Microbulbifer sp. GL-2: one gene and its partner. The main gene of each other region encodes a partner of the protein of the gene in region 2 in a complex. Links are inferred from orthologs where the notes say so. Each region holds a gene or a part of one and is shown on either strand. Other genes may lie near its edges.

Evidence for each region.
Region 1: the proteins of lpdA (region 2) and aceF are in contact, whole or in part, in a crystal structure (PDB 1EBD), measured with the Geobacillus stearothermophilus proteins. The link is inferred for Microbulbifer sp. GL-2 from one-to-one orthologs. Residues at the interface, in WP_049624544.1 of Geobacillus stearothermophilus: Pro340, Ser341, Asp344, Tyr345, Arg403, Asp406, Val408, Glu431, Ala432, Gly433, Asp438; in WP_033016211.1 of Geobacillus stearothermophilus: Ile130, Ala131, Met132, Pro133, Arg136, Arg140, Glu141, Asn155, Arg157.

Annotation. Positions count from the first base shown.
Region 1 is NZ_AP019807.1:674,236-679,581, forward strand. Bases 2,464-5,346 are described here. They hold aceF (dihydrolipoyllysine-residue acetyltransferase), read right to left. Parts: upstream 4,787-5,346; coding sequence 3,140-4,786; downstream 2,464-3,139. Other genes in these bases: GL2_RS03035 (hypothetical protein), read right to left, coding at 2,464-2,508; GL2_RS21400 (hypothetical protein), read left to right, coding at 2,704-2,856; aceE (pyruvate dehydrogenase (acetyl-transferring), homodimeric type), read right to left, coding at 4,804-5,346. Also shown: GL2_RS03015 (efflux RND transporter permease subunit), read left to right, coding at 1-383; GL2_RS03020 (hypothetical protein), read right to left, coding at 430-765; GL2_RS03025 (glycosyltransferase domain-containing protein), read left to right, coding at 1,154-1,843; GL2_RS03030 (hypothetical protein), read right to left, coding at 1,929-2,216; more of GL2_RS03035, read right to left, coding at 2,206-2,463.
Region 2 is NZ_AP019807.1:2,758,286-2,766,064, reverse strand. What follows is about bases 2,789-5,641. They hold lpdA (dihydrolipoyl dehydrogenase), read right to left. Parts: upstream 5,010-5,641; coding sequence 3,567-5,009; downstream 2,789-3,566. Other genes in these bases: odhB (2-oxoglutarate dehydrogenase complex dihydrolipoyllysine-residue succinyltransferase), read right to left, coding at 5,075-5,641; sucC (ADP-forming succinate--CoA ligase subunit beta), read right to left, coding at 2,789-3,402. In the rest of the region: GL2_RS12035 (MATE family efflux transporter), read left to right, coding at 1-1,253; sucD (succinate--CoA ligase subunit alpha), read right to left, coding at 1,361-2,233; more of sucC, read right to left, coding at 2,236-2,788; more of odhB, read right to left, coding at 5,642-6,262; GL2_RS12010 (2-oxoglutarate dehydrogenase E1 component), read right to left, coding at 6,309-7,779. UniProt on the Escherichia coli protein: Lipoamide dehydrogenase is a component of the glycine cleavage system as well as of the alpha-ketoacid dehydrogenase complexes.

The DNA of each region.
Region 1 (5,346 bases), 2.1 Mb from region 2 along the record:
GGCTCGTCGTACTGATGGGGCTTGCCTGTAAAAACGCAATCCTGATTGTGGAGTTTGCCCGCGAGCTGGAAATGGACGGCAAGGGCCCGGTAGAAGCCGCCCTGGAAGCCTGTCGCCTGCGTCTGCGCCCGATCATCATGACCTCCGTAGCCTTTATCGCCGGCGTAGTGCCCCTGGTACTGGCCAGCGGTGCCGGCGCCGAAGTGCGCAACGCGATGGGAATGACCGTATTTACCGGCATGATCGGCGTAACCCTGTTCGGTCTGTTTCTAACCCCAGTGTTCTATGTTGCCTTGCGTAAACTCGCCGGAGGGAAAATACCCACCCCCAAGAACACAACCCAAGACACCCCCTTGCCGTTAGAGCAACCTGTTAACGGCTAAACCCTCCTTTCCCCCAGGTACTTGCATGTGCCTGGGGCTTTTTTCTCTAGCTCTTTCCCTTCCTCCATCGTGCATCGGGAAAAATAAAGATATTGAGCCAAGTAAACAGGCTCAATGGCACACAGAAAAGGATTACAAAAAAGCCCAGTACAGCGGGCATAAAATCACTGCCCTCCTCGTGCTTTTCCGCCCGATCCCAAAAATATGATTGATAACAGTGATCTGGTCCATCAATGGGCAGGAAGGTGAAGTGGATCACACGCTGCAAAAAACGCCAATAGCGGCGAAAGCGGATTTCCAGCACCCGCGAAAAGTAACCACAACGCGCAGACATAGTCGCATCGAGGTTCCCAACTGCAATGGCATTACCCAACTGGTCCATAGCGATAAATACATTGTGAATCCAGCTTTTTTGGCGCCTCTCATCACTACCCTATTCTTTCCAAAAGGTTTCTTTTTCAGCCAGGTCTCGATACCGCTACCCCCCTAATATCCGGCCATGCCTTGTACTCCACCTAAAAGAATATTGCACGCGCTCCACGGCATGGGGGCACACATATAAAACAAGCTAGCCCCACCGGTCGGCTCACTCCCCTTGAACTAGACTTGAATTTGGGACTGCAATTCATCAACCGTCAGCGAAAAACTGTAGAATTACAGAAATACTGTCTTCTGAAATGTTACACCTCGTCACTATTGCCACACATTCCGAACGTATGTTCCCACTTCTAAAGGAGTCCGCCAAACGTAATGGGGTTTCTCTGAATATATTGGGACAGCAACAACCATGGAAAAACTTCTCCACTAAAATCGACCTGCTACTACCCTTTTGCAGGACGCTACCAGATGATGACATCCTCTGTTATCTGGATGGTTTCGATTCACTCATATTACCTTCCATTCAGCAACTAGAAGAAAATTTTGAACTATTCGATAAGAAGGTGGTTTTCTCCAATGATTACCGACATCAGGGCACCCTGGGATTCTTTGAGCGCAAGTATTTTTCCAGCGAACATATTTTTTCCACAGGTATCTTTATTGGGAGAATAAAAGCGATTCAGGAAATTTTCTCGTCTGCAAAAGAAATGTATCCAGACCAGACCGATGATCAAAAAATGCTCCGAGGATACTGCACACACCACAGTCCGGAGCATATAGGAATAGATTTAGAAGCCAAATTATTTTACAACTTTGATACTGCAGATGGCAGTTTTAATCTGCTAGATCAGGTCAATCACATTCACCAGGGACAAATCCAACTCAACAATGGTGAAATTCCAGCCATTATTTCCTTTCCCTGCAGTTGGTTCGCCATCGGGATTACAAAAAACATTCACGCGCTATTTAAAGAGCTCGGTTACGATTATTACCCTGCAATAAATTTTAAAAACACCTTTAACGGTTTGAAATATTATATTAGTAATACCATCAAGGACAGTTTAAGGGACCTACTCAAGTAGCCCATAACTGCTCCTGGGATTGCAGCGTGCGACTGGAGCTGCAATCAATTCTTCATTACAACTTCAGCACACGCCGGAAAAACCATTAATAAGGACTGAAACTAAGCACAAATGGTGAATAGGGCCCCTCGCACCAATCGCCAGTATCCAGCTGGTAGCAGTACACACCCGTAGCGATGCAGTTTTCCAGGTCCCCCATATAGGGATCACCAGCCAAACAGAAACGCGGAAAAGCTGTAATTTCGTCAGGTGGTACCGGACTGCGCTTATAAGTGTAATAAATCGGGTCGCCACACAGATCCTGCCAGAATCCGTCGGCACAGCCACCAAGCAGCTGTGCCGCGATTAAAGCCAATAACACTTTACTCTTCATAGGATATACATCGCCTTCCGCCGGATATATCTATACAGCGTGCACTGGGCGGACAAATAGAACCCGGTGCCAACTCCTCAGAATCACCGGGACAACTGGAATAACTGGACTTACGGGAGGAAGGGGCTGCAGGCACATGCGATGAGGGCGCAGGATAGGCGCGATAATCTGCATGTCGCGGCGTAGGTGCACTGTATGGATAAACTACCTGATTTCGAGTATCCGGCGTTCCGCAGGCTGCCAAAAGCAGACTCATGGACAGCGCGGAAATCACTATCGGGGATTTTTGCATGGGCATGTCTCCGTATCGGTACCACGCGAAGTTATCTCCGCGTACTTCGGCAAATGACCGGGTTATGCTGCAACGACCCTGTACGCAGATTTCCCCTTCGGGCTAATACACCCTCAGTATCGGGAAAAACCAGCTTGAGGAATCGTACACGCTATCGACGCATTCCACCTCACACTCAAAGTTGACGGACGCAGGTTGCAGAAGCTGGGAGTGATGGGCACCGACATCAACAAAACTTTCGTCCTGCATGGTGGTGCCAGCATCAAAAAAGAACGGGTCTTCACCCTCAACTTCCTCGGCTGGCAAAAACAAGCAACCCTGCATCGCCAATACCGAAACGAGCGGTAAAGCGAATTTCCCTGAAGGCCTCATGATCCGACACTCCACATTTTCAGTGTTGCGCTGATAGTTGTCTTTCAATGAGTCTAGTTGCCCGACCATTACCGGCTAGTTGGCGCCAAGTCATTTATGCGTGTAATTCATTTTTAAAGATATTTAAGCGCCATTTTCCCCTTCCTTGCTGTAATAAGAGGCATGCGCTCATCAGGACGGCTATCGCCAAATAAGGCGATCCGAGCATATAAAAAAAGCGGCCATTGGCCGCTTTTTATGGGGGATTGCTGACAAAGTGTTACAGCAACAGGCGGCGCACATCCGCCAGTACGCTGACCAGATAGGTCATAAAGCGCCCGGCATCACCACCATTCACCGCACGATGGTCATAGGACAACGCCAGTGGCAGCATCTGTCGAGGCTCAAAATCCTTGCCGTTCCACACTGGCTTCATCGCCAGCTTGGAAACACCGAGAATGCCGACTTCCGGGGAATTGACAATCGGGGTAAACCCGGTACCACCGATAGCACCCAGGCTGGAGATGGTAAAGCAAGCGCCCTGCATTTCGTTGGGCTTGAGCTTGCCATCGCGAGCTTTCAGGGCCATCTCGGTGGCTTCCGCAGCCAACTCGTACAAGCCCTTTTTATCCACATCGCGAATGACCGGCACCATTAATCCTTTGGGGGTATCCACAGCCATGCCCACATGCACATAATCCTTGCGCACAATGTGCTCGCCATCATTGTGCAGGGACACATTAAAATTGGGCTCCGCACGCAGGGCTGCCGCTACCGCTTTCAGCAGGAAAGGCACCGGAGTGAGTTTCACTCCGCGCTTCTCAGCTTCGGCCTTCATGGACTTGCGGAAGGTTTCCAGTTCGGTGATATCAGCATCATCGAACTGGGTTACGTGGGGCACATTGATCCAGTTGCGGGACATATTGGCAGCGGTGATCTTGTGGATCTTGCTCATTGGCTCCACATTCACCGCACCAAACTGGCTGAAGTCGATATCCGGCATCTTGGCGATACCGATACCACCACCGACACCCACAGCACCGCTCTCGGCCTTTTTGACCTGGTCGCGAATGTAGTTGTGCAGATCATCCTTGGAAACCCGGTTGCGCGGGCCTGTAGGCTTGATCTTGTTCAGGGTGACTCCCAGCTCGCGCGCCAGCTTGCGCACAGCGGGGCCGGCGTAGACTTGGGCAGCTGCAGTGAGATCGCGTTCCAGCTGGTGATCTTTTTGCGGAACCGCAGGAGGCTCAACCGGCGCGGCTACCTGTTGCGGGGCACTCTGTGCTGCAGCGGCAGGTGCCGGCGCTTCGGTCTGAGCCACTGGAGCTGCGGCGCCACCATCAGCAACCACTTTCAACACCCCGAGAGCATCGCCAGTGGAAACTTTATCGCCTTCTTTTACAGCGATAGAAACCACAGTACCGGCGCTGGGAGACGGCACATCCATTGATGCTTTGTCGCCCTCTACCACGATCAGTGAATCGCCCTCTTCGACAGCGTCGCCGGGCTGCACGCTGATCTCAATCACATCAACCGCATCGCCCCCCCCCAAATCGGGAATTTGAATAGCTTCCTCTTTGGGCTCGGCACTCGTTGCAGCAGCAGGGGCTTCAGGGATGGGCTCAGGCGCCAGTGCAGCTTCTTCCTGAGCAGGAGCCTCAGCGGTCTCCCCAGCCGGCGCTTCCGCCACATCGGTTTCGATCTCCCCAATCACATCGCCTTCAGAGACCTTATCGCCCTCTTTCACGCTGATGCTGAGGATCTTGCCAGCCACAGGAGCCGGCACATCCATGGAAGCCTTATCACCTTCCACGACAATCAGTGAATCCTCTTGCGCGACGGTATCACCGACAGCAACAGTGATTTCAATAACATCAACCTGATCGGCACCACCGAGGTCAGGCACTTTAATGACTTGTTTTGCCATAGGAGTTCTGCCTTCTCTTAGCTGATGCGTGGGTTAACTTTATCGGCGTCGATATTGAGCTTCACGATCGCTTCCGCAACCTCTTTCGCATCAATAACACCCTGCTTGGCCAAGCCATTCAGAGCGGCGATCACTACATAGTTGCGGTCCACTTCGAAGAAACGGCGCAGCTGCTCGCGGCTGTCACTGCGGCCGAAGCCATCGGTCCCCAGGGTGGTCAGCTCACCGTCGATAAACTCGCGCAGCGGCTCCACATAGGAACGGATATAGTCAGTAGAAGCGATAACCGGAGAAGTATTGCCTGCGAACTGTTCGGTGATCCAGGGTTTGCGTGGCTCTGCTTCCGGGTGCAGCATATTCCAACGCGCTACATCCTGACCTTCGCGGGCCGCTTCCACGGCAGAAGTGAGGCTCCAAACATCGGAAGCCACGTCAAACTGGTCGGCGAGGATATCCGCTGCTGCCAGTACTTCGCGTAAAATGGTACCGCCGCCGATCAGCTGTACATGCTTCTTCGCCGCTTTGCCCTTAGCGCCTTTTTTGACGTTGGACTGCAGCTT
Region 2 (7,779 bases):
ATGTAGGGGCTGAAGCATTAGCCGCAGTGACCTTAACATTCCCAATGTTTATGTTGCTGGTAGCACTTTCTTCATTGATCTCCAGTGGATATTCAAGCGTACAGGCTAGGCTACTCGGAGCAGGAGAAAAAGATAAGGCGAGACAAGCATTTTCCCAGGCAATTACACTGGCACTGGTGATTTGCGCTACGTTGATGTTGCTGTTTGTGGCTAGCGGAAAACAATTAACACTGCTAGTAGCCAATGGTTCAGAAGATCTAGCGGAAATGGGGTTTACCTATTTAACGATATTAATCTTTTTATCCCCGACATTATTTATCGGTTCAGTTAACCTTGATACCTTGCGCTGCGAGGGACGACTATCCTTAATGGCTATAGTTTCCCTAACCTCCGTGCTACTCAATATTATTTTCAATTATATTTTTATTGCACGCTTGGATATGGGGGTGGCCGGCTCTGCTTACGGCACCGCCCTAGCACAGGCAATCACCCTTCTAATCTTGGCGGGCTACCGCCAATACGGCCGCACAGTAGTCGATACACAAATCTTCCGCATCTCACGCAGACTGAATTTCTGGCCTAGCTATCTATCTCTGGGACTACCATCCAGCTTGGGTTATATCGGTGTATCACTCACATCTATCACGATAATTTTCAGTATCCAGGCCTGGGGAGGTGGTAACTATGATGCGACAGTCGCCGCCTACGGTATTATTACGCGTATTATGACCTTTATCTTTCTGCCTCTACTCGGACTGAGCCAGGCCTTTCAGACTGTAGTGGGCAATAATGTCGGCGCTAAAATCTGGTCTCGCGCTGATAGCAGTATCAATATCGCTTTGACAATAGCATTTGGTTACTGCCTCGCATTACAGTTGGGCGTAATTTTACTGAAAGGATCCTTAGGAGCCCTGTTTGTCAGTGACCAGCAAATTATTGCAGAGGTGGCGCGTATACTACCTATGATGACGATGGTCTATTTCCTAGCTGGACCACTCATAATGATAAGTACATTTTTTCAGGCTATCGGCGACGCCAAGCACGCAGCGATCCTTGGCCTGGCAAAGACTTATTTTTTTGTATTACCGTTAATTTTTATTTTGCCACTGATAGCCGGGGAAGTGGGGATATGGTATGCAATGCCTATTGCAGAGGTAATGCAGCTTATATTAACCGCTTTTGTCCTTTATCAACGGGGACGCAACCATGGGCACAAATATGGTTTATATGGTGCACAACAGGCATCCGGCTGATTTTTTCAATCCAAACCGAAAAACTTTCGCGTAACATTTTTGATATGAAATAAAAAAGGCCGCTTCGAAAGAAGCGGCCTTTTCGCAGACAGGAAATTACCCGGCTATTACCAGCCAGTAATTTCCTTTAGTGCGTCGCCGATCTGCGCCAGGGAGCGCACGGTTTTAACACCGGCATCTTCCAGAGCAGCAAATTTCTCATCAGCGGTGCCTGTACCACCAGAGATAATCGCGCCCGCGTGACCCATACGCTTACCGGGAGGAGCAGTTACACCAGCGATGTAAGAAACTACCGGCTTGGTGACGTTTTCCTTGATGTAAGCAGCCGCTTCTTCTTCAGCAGTGCCGCCGATCTCACCGATCATAACGATCGCTTCGGTCTGCGGGTCATTCTGGAACATTTCCAGAATATCGATGAAGTTAGAACCCGGGATGGGGTCGCCGCCGATGCCCACACAGGTGGACTGGCCGAAGCCGTAATCGGTAGTCTGCTTAACCGCTTCGTAGGTCAGGGTGCCGGAACGGGAAACGATGCCCACTTTGCCCGGCTTGTGGATGTGACCGGGCATAATGCCGATCTTGCACTCACCCGGAGTGATAACACCCGGGCAGTTCGGGCCAATCAGGCGCACGCCCAGCTCGTCGCACTTCACTTTGGCGTCAAGCATATCCAGAGTCGGGATACCTTCGGTGATACAAACAATCAGTTTGATACCAGCGTTGGCCGCTTCCAGGATGGAGTCCTTACAGAAAGGTGCAGGCACGTAGATCACGGAGGCTTCGGCACCGGTTTCTTCGACCGCTTCTTTCACGGTGTTGAAAACCGGCAGACCCAGGTGAGTTTGGCCACCCTTGCCCGGAGTTACACCACCAACCATCTTGGTGCCGTAAGCAATCGCTTGCTCAGAGTGGAAAGTACCCTGAGAGCCGGTAAAGCCCTGGCAGATTACTTTAGTGTCTTTATTAATCAGTACTGACATGATTATTTACCCTCCGCAGCTTTAACCACTTGCTGAGCAGCATCGGTCAGGCTGGTAGCCGCGATAATGTTCAGGCCACTGTCGCTCAGAACCTTGGCACCCAGGTCTGCGTTGTTACCTTCCAAGCGCACAACAACCGGCACCTTAACGCCAACTTCTTTCACTGCGCCAACTACGCCTTCGGCGATCATGTCACAACGAACGATACCACCGAAGATGTTAATCAATACGGCTTTTACGTTCTCGTCAGACAGAATGATCTTGAACGCTTCAACAACGCGCTCTTTGGTCGCGCCACCGCCCACGTCGAGGAAGTTAGCCGGCTTACCGCCGTGCAGGTTGACGATGTCCATGGTACCCATGGCCAGGCCAGCGCCATTCACCATGCAGCCGATGCTGCCATCAAGAGCTACGTAGTTCAGTTCGAACTTGGCAGCGTGCGCTTCGCGCGGATCTTCCTGGGAAGGATCGTGCATTTCGCGCAGGTCAGCGTGGCGATACAGGGCATTGCTGTCGATTACAACCTTGGCATCCAGACAGTGCAGGTTGCCTTCAGTGGTAATTACCAGCGGGTTAATTTCCAGCAGGGCCAGATCTTTTTCCTGGAACATTTTTGCCAGGCCCAGGAAGATCTTGGTGAACTGCTTAACCTGGATTGGGTTCAGGCCCAGCTTAAAAGCCAGCTCGCGCGCCTGGTAAGGCTGAGCGCCTACCAGAGGATCGATGGTGGCTTTAAGGATTTTCTCCGGAGTCTCTTCCGCTACTTTCTCGATCTCAACTCCACCTTCAGTGGAAGCCATGAAAACGATACGACGGGTGGAGCGGTCAACAACAGCACCGAGGTACAGCTCTTGATCGATGTCAGTGCAGCTTTCAACCAGGATACGGGTTACCGGCTGGCCATTTTCATCTGTCTGGTAAGTTACCAGACGCTCACCCAGCCACTTCTTGGCAAACGCTTCAATTTCTGCCTTGGAATCTACCAGCTTTACACCGCCAGCCTTACCGCGGCCACCGGCGTGTACCTGGGCCTTTACCACCCACTTATCACCGCCAATTTCGTCAGCCGCTGCTACTGCCGCTGCCGGGGTTTCCGCTGCAATGCCTTTGGAAACCGGCAATCCGTATGCCGCAAACAGTTGTTTGCCCTGATACTCATGCAAGTTCATAGTCAATACCAATTCACATATAGAAATGTGTTTACTAATTGCAGATTACTCTGCACCTGAAAGACAAAATTCAAAATTTCCGTCGTTGCAAATTTCGAATTCCGCAAATGAAACCGGGGCAGCTAATTAATCAATAATTAGTGCCCCGAGATCGAAAAGTATTCTTACTTACGCTTCTTGCGATTCACAGTGTGAATCGCATGGCCGTTCACGCCCAGAGCCGCTTCCTTCACGGTCTCAGACAGGGTCGGATGCGCAAATACTGTCATGCCGATATCTTCAGCGCTGGAACCGAACTCCATCGCAATCGCCACCTGCTGAACCAGGTCTGCGGCAGACGGGCCGACTATGTGAGCACCCAGTACGCGATCGGTATCCGCATGGGCAATAATTTTTACAAAGCCCTGAGTATCGTTCGCAGCCATGGCTCGGCCGTTAATCGCAAACGGGAAGCTGCCTACGTTGTAGGGCTCGCCGTCAGCTTTTACCTGTTCTTCGGTGCGGCCAACCGCGGCGATTTCCGGATGGGTGTAGATCACGTTGGGGATCACGTCGTAGTTCATCATCGGCTTCTGGCCGGCGATGCGCTCGGCAACCACAACCCCTTCTTCCGAGGCTTTGTGCGCCAGCATTGGACCGCGTACCACATCACCGATGGCCCATACGCCCGGGGCGGAAGTCATGCACAAATCGTTAACGTAAACGAAACCGCGCTCGTCCATTTTCACACCGGCATCTTCAGCCAGCAGGCCTTCAGTGTAGGGGCGACGGCCAACACAAACGATTAATTTATCGAAGGTTTCATGGTGCTCCTTACCGTCTTTATCCTGGTAAGTGACAACCACCTCCTCGCCCTTCACCTCGGAGCCGGTAACACGGCAAGCAAGGCGGATATCCAGGCCCTGCTTTTTGAAGATCTTCTGGGATTCTTTGGCTACCTGCTGATCCATGATGGCCAGGAACTTGTCCATAGCTTCCAGAACCACAACTTCGGAGCCCAGGCGATTCCATACGGAGCCCAGCTCCAAACCGATAACGCCAGCACCAATCACACCCAGACGCTTGGGCACTTCAGTGAATTCCAGGGCGCCAGTGGAATCGACAATAATTTTGTCGTCTACCGGAGCGGGGGGAATATTCACGGGAACAGAGCCTGAAGCCAGGATCACATTTTCCGCCTCGTATACACTGGCGTTGCCTTCGTCGTCGGTCACTTCCACTTTCTTGTTGGACAGCAGTTTGCCGGTACCAAAAATGGAGGTCACTTTATTCGCGGTGAACAGGCCAGCCACACCACCGGTCAGCTTTTTAACGATCTCGCCCTTGCGCTCAATCATCTTGCTGACATCCATCTTGACCTTGCCGACTTCAATGCCGTGCACGTCGAGGGCATCTTTGGCTTCGTGGTATTTCCACGAGCTATCCAGCAGAGCCTTGGACGGAATACAACCGACGTTCAGGCAGGTGCCACCGTTTACGTATTTGCCTTCCTTGTTTTTCCACTTCTCAATACAGGCAGTTTTCAGGCCCAGCTGAGCGGCACGGATGGCAGCGACATAACCACCAGGACCAGAGCCAATTACGATTACGTCAAATTTTTCCGACATGATCAATTCCAGATATTTCTAATGCAGTGTGATCGAGGGGGCCCGTGGGCCCCAGAAAGTATTTCTTAGACTTCGAGCAGGATACGCGCCGGATCTTCGATCATTTCCTTGATCGCCACCAGGAAGCCAACTGCCTCCTTGCCATCAATCAGACGGTGATCGTAGGAAAGCGCCAGGTACATCATCGGCAGGATTTCCACCTTGCCGTTTACCGCCATTGGGCGCTCCTGGATTTTATGCATGCCCAGGATTGCAGTCTGCGGCGGGTTCAGGATCGGGGTGGACAACAGGGAACCGAATACACCACCGTTGGTGATAGTAAAGGTACCGCCAGTCATCTCTTCGATGGAAAGCTTGCCATCACGGGCGCGCACACCCAGATCGCGAATATTGTTTTCCATGTCCGCCAGACCCAAATTCTCTGCGTTACGCAAAATGGGCACAACCAGCCCCTTCGGAGAGGATACCGCTACACCAATATCCTGGTAACCGTGATAAACAATATCGTTACCATCAATGGAGGCGTTTACCGCCGTATAGCGTTTCAGCGCTTCTACTGCAGCCTTTACGAAGAAGCCCATAAAGCCCAGGCGGGTACCGTTGTGGGTCTTCTCGAACAGGTCCTTGTAGTTTTTGCGCAGGTCCATTACCGGCTTCATGTTCACCTCGTTAAAGGTGGTCAGCATGGCGGTGGACTGGGAAGCGTCGAGCAGGCGCTCGGCGATTCGCTTGCGCATACGGGTCATGGGAACACGTTTTTCTACACGCTCACCCGGTGCAACCGCAACCTCGGCAGCAACCACAGGCGCCGCTGCCGCGGGTGTAGTGCCGGCCTTCATAACGTCTTCTTTGAGAACGCGGCCACCCTTACCAGTGCCTTCCACACCAGTCAGGTCAACGCCTTTTTCCGCCGCCATTTTCTTGGCGGACGGCATAGCGATTTTCTCGCCAGCAGCAGGTGCTGCGGCGGCAGGCGCCTCAGCCTTCTCTTCTGCCGGAGCGGCTGCGGCACCGGCACCCGCCTCAAACTTGGCGATCACTTCATTGGAGAGAACGGTATCACCCTCTCCCTTGATGATCTCGGAAAGTGCACCGTCTGCCGGTGCAACCACTTCCAGTACCACTTTATCAGTTTCAATATCCACGATCAGTTCATCGCGGGACACGGCTTCACCGGGTTGTTTGTGCCAGGTGGCGACAGTACCGTCCTGAACGGATTCCGGGAAAGTTGGCGCTTTAATCTCGATCGTCATTTTTCCTGTTTCCTGAGATTGTCTCTGCTTAAAATACTGCCGCCCGTTACTTGACGGTCAGCGCCTCGTTGATGAACTTATTCTGTTCTTCCAAGTGCGTGGACATATAGCCCGCCGCAGGTGCCGCTGATGGAGCGCGGCCCACATATTCCAGATCCAGCTTCGGATGCGTTTCCGCCAGCAAGCGACGCAAATGGTGCTGGCTGGCATACCAGGCGCCCTGGTTCATGGGCTCTTCCTGACACCACCCGACACTCTTGATCTTCTTGAATGCTGACACCGCTTCCACGAACTCTTCGTCCGGGAAGGGGTACAGCTGTTCGATACGCACGAACGCTACATCTTCCTGCTCGCGCTCCATGCGCGCTTCCAGCAGGTGGTAGTACACCTTGCCGGAACAAAGGATCAAGCGCTTGACCTTGGCCGGGTCCACGCCCTGATCCTGTATCACATTGTGGAAACGGCCTTCGGCCAGTTCTTCCAGACTGGACGTGGCCAGCTTGTGACGCAGAATCCATTTCGGGCTCATAATCACCAGCGGGCGACGCATTGGGCGCACCGCCTGGCGGCGCAGCAGATGGAAAATCTGTGCCGGGGTGGTGGCATTACATACCTGGATATTGTGCTCGGCACACAGCTGCATAAAGCGCTCCAGGCGCGCGGAGGAGTGCTCCGGGCCCTGGCCTTCATAACCGTGTGGCAGCATCAGCACCAGACCGCACATACGGCCCCATTTGTGCTCGCCGGAGGTTATGAACTGGTCGATTACGACCTGAGCACCGTTGGCGAAGTCACCGAATTGAGCTTCCCACACAACCAGGGATTTCGGTGTGGTAGTGGCATAGCCGTACTCAAATGCCAGTACCGCCTCCTCAGACAACAGGGAGTCGTACATGTAGAACGGCGGCTGGTCCTCAAACATGTTCTGCAGAGGCACGTAGCACTGACCGTCTTTCTGGCTGTGAATTACCGCGTGGCGGTGAGAGAAAGTGCCGCGACCTACGTCTTCCCCGGTGAAGCGGACCATGAAGCCCTCTTCCAGCAGGGTGCCGTAGGCCAGGGTTTCCGCCATGCCCCAGTTGAGCGGCAGTGCGCCACCAGCCATCTTGCGACGGTCGTCATAAATCTTGGAAACCTGGCGCTGCATCACTATGCCATCGGGCACAGTAGTCATGCGATTGGCCACGTCCTGCAGCTTCGGCATTGCAAAGCTGGTATCCGCAGGCACCTGCCAGTCATGGCCCAGGTAGGGGCTCCAGTCCACAAACATGGATGAGTCCGGTTTTTTTACCAGACCAGTGGCCACATCTTCACCGGCATCCAGCTTATCGCGGTAGTCGTTCGCCAGCCTGTCCGCAGCCGTTTTGTCCAGGATGCCCTCACCCACCAGTTTCTCAGAGTAAAGAGTGCGAGTGGTTTTATGCTTGCGGATGGTCTGATACATCAACGGCTGGGTGCCGGACGGGTCGTCAGTTTCGTTATGGCCGCGACGACGGTAGCATACCAGGTCGATAACA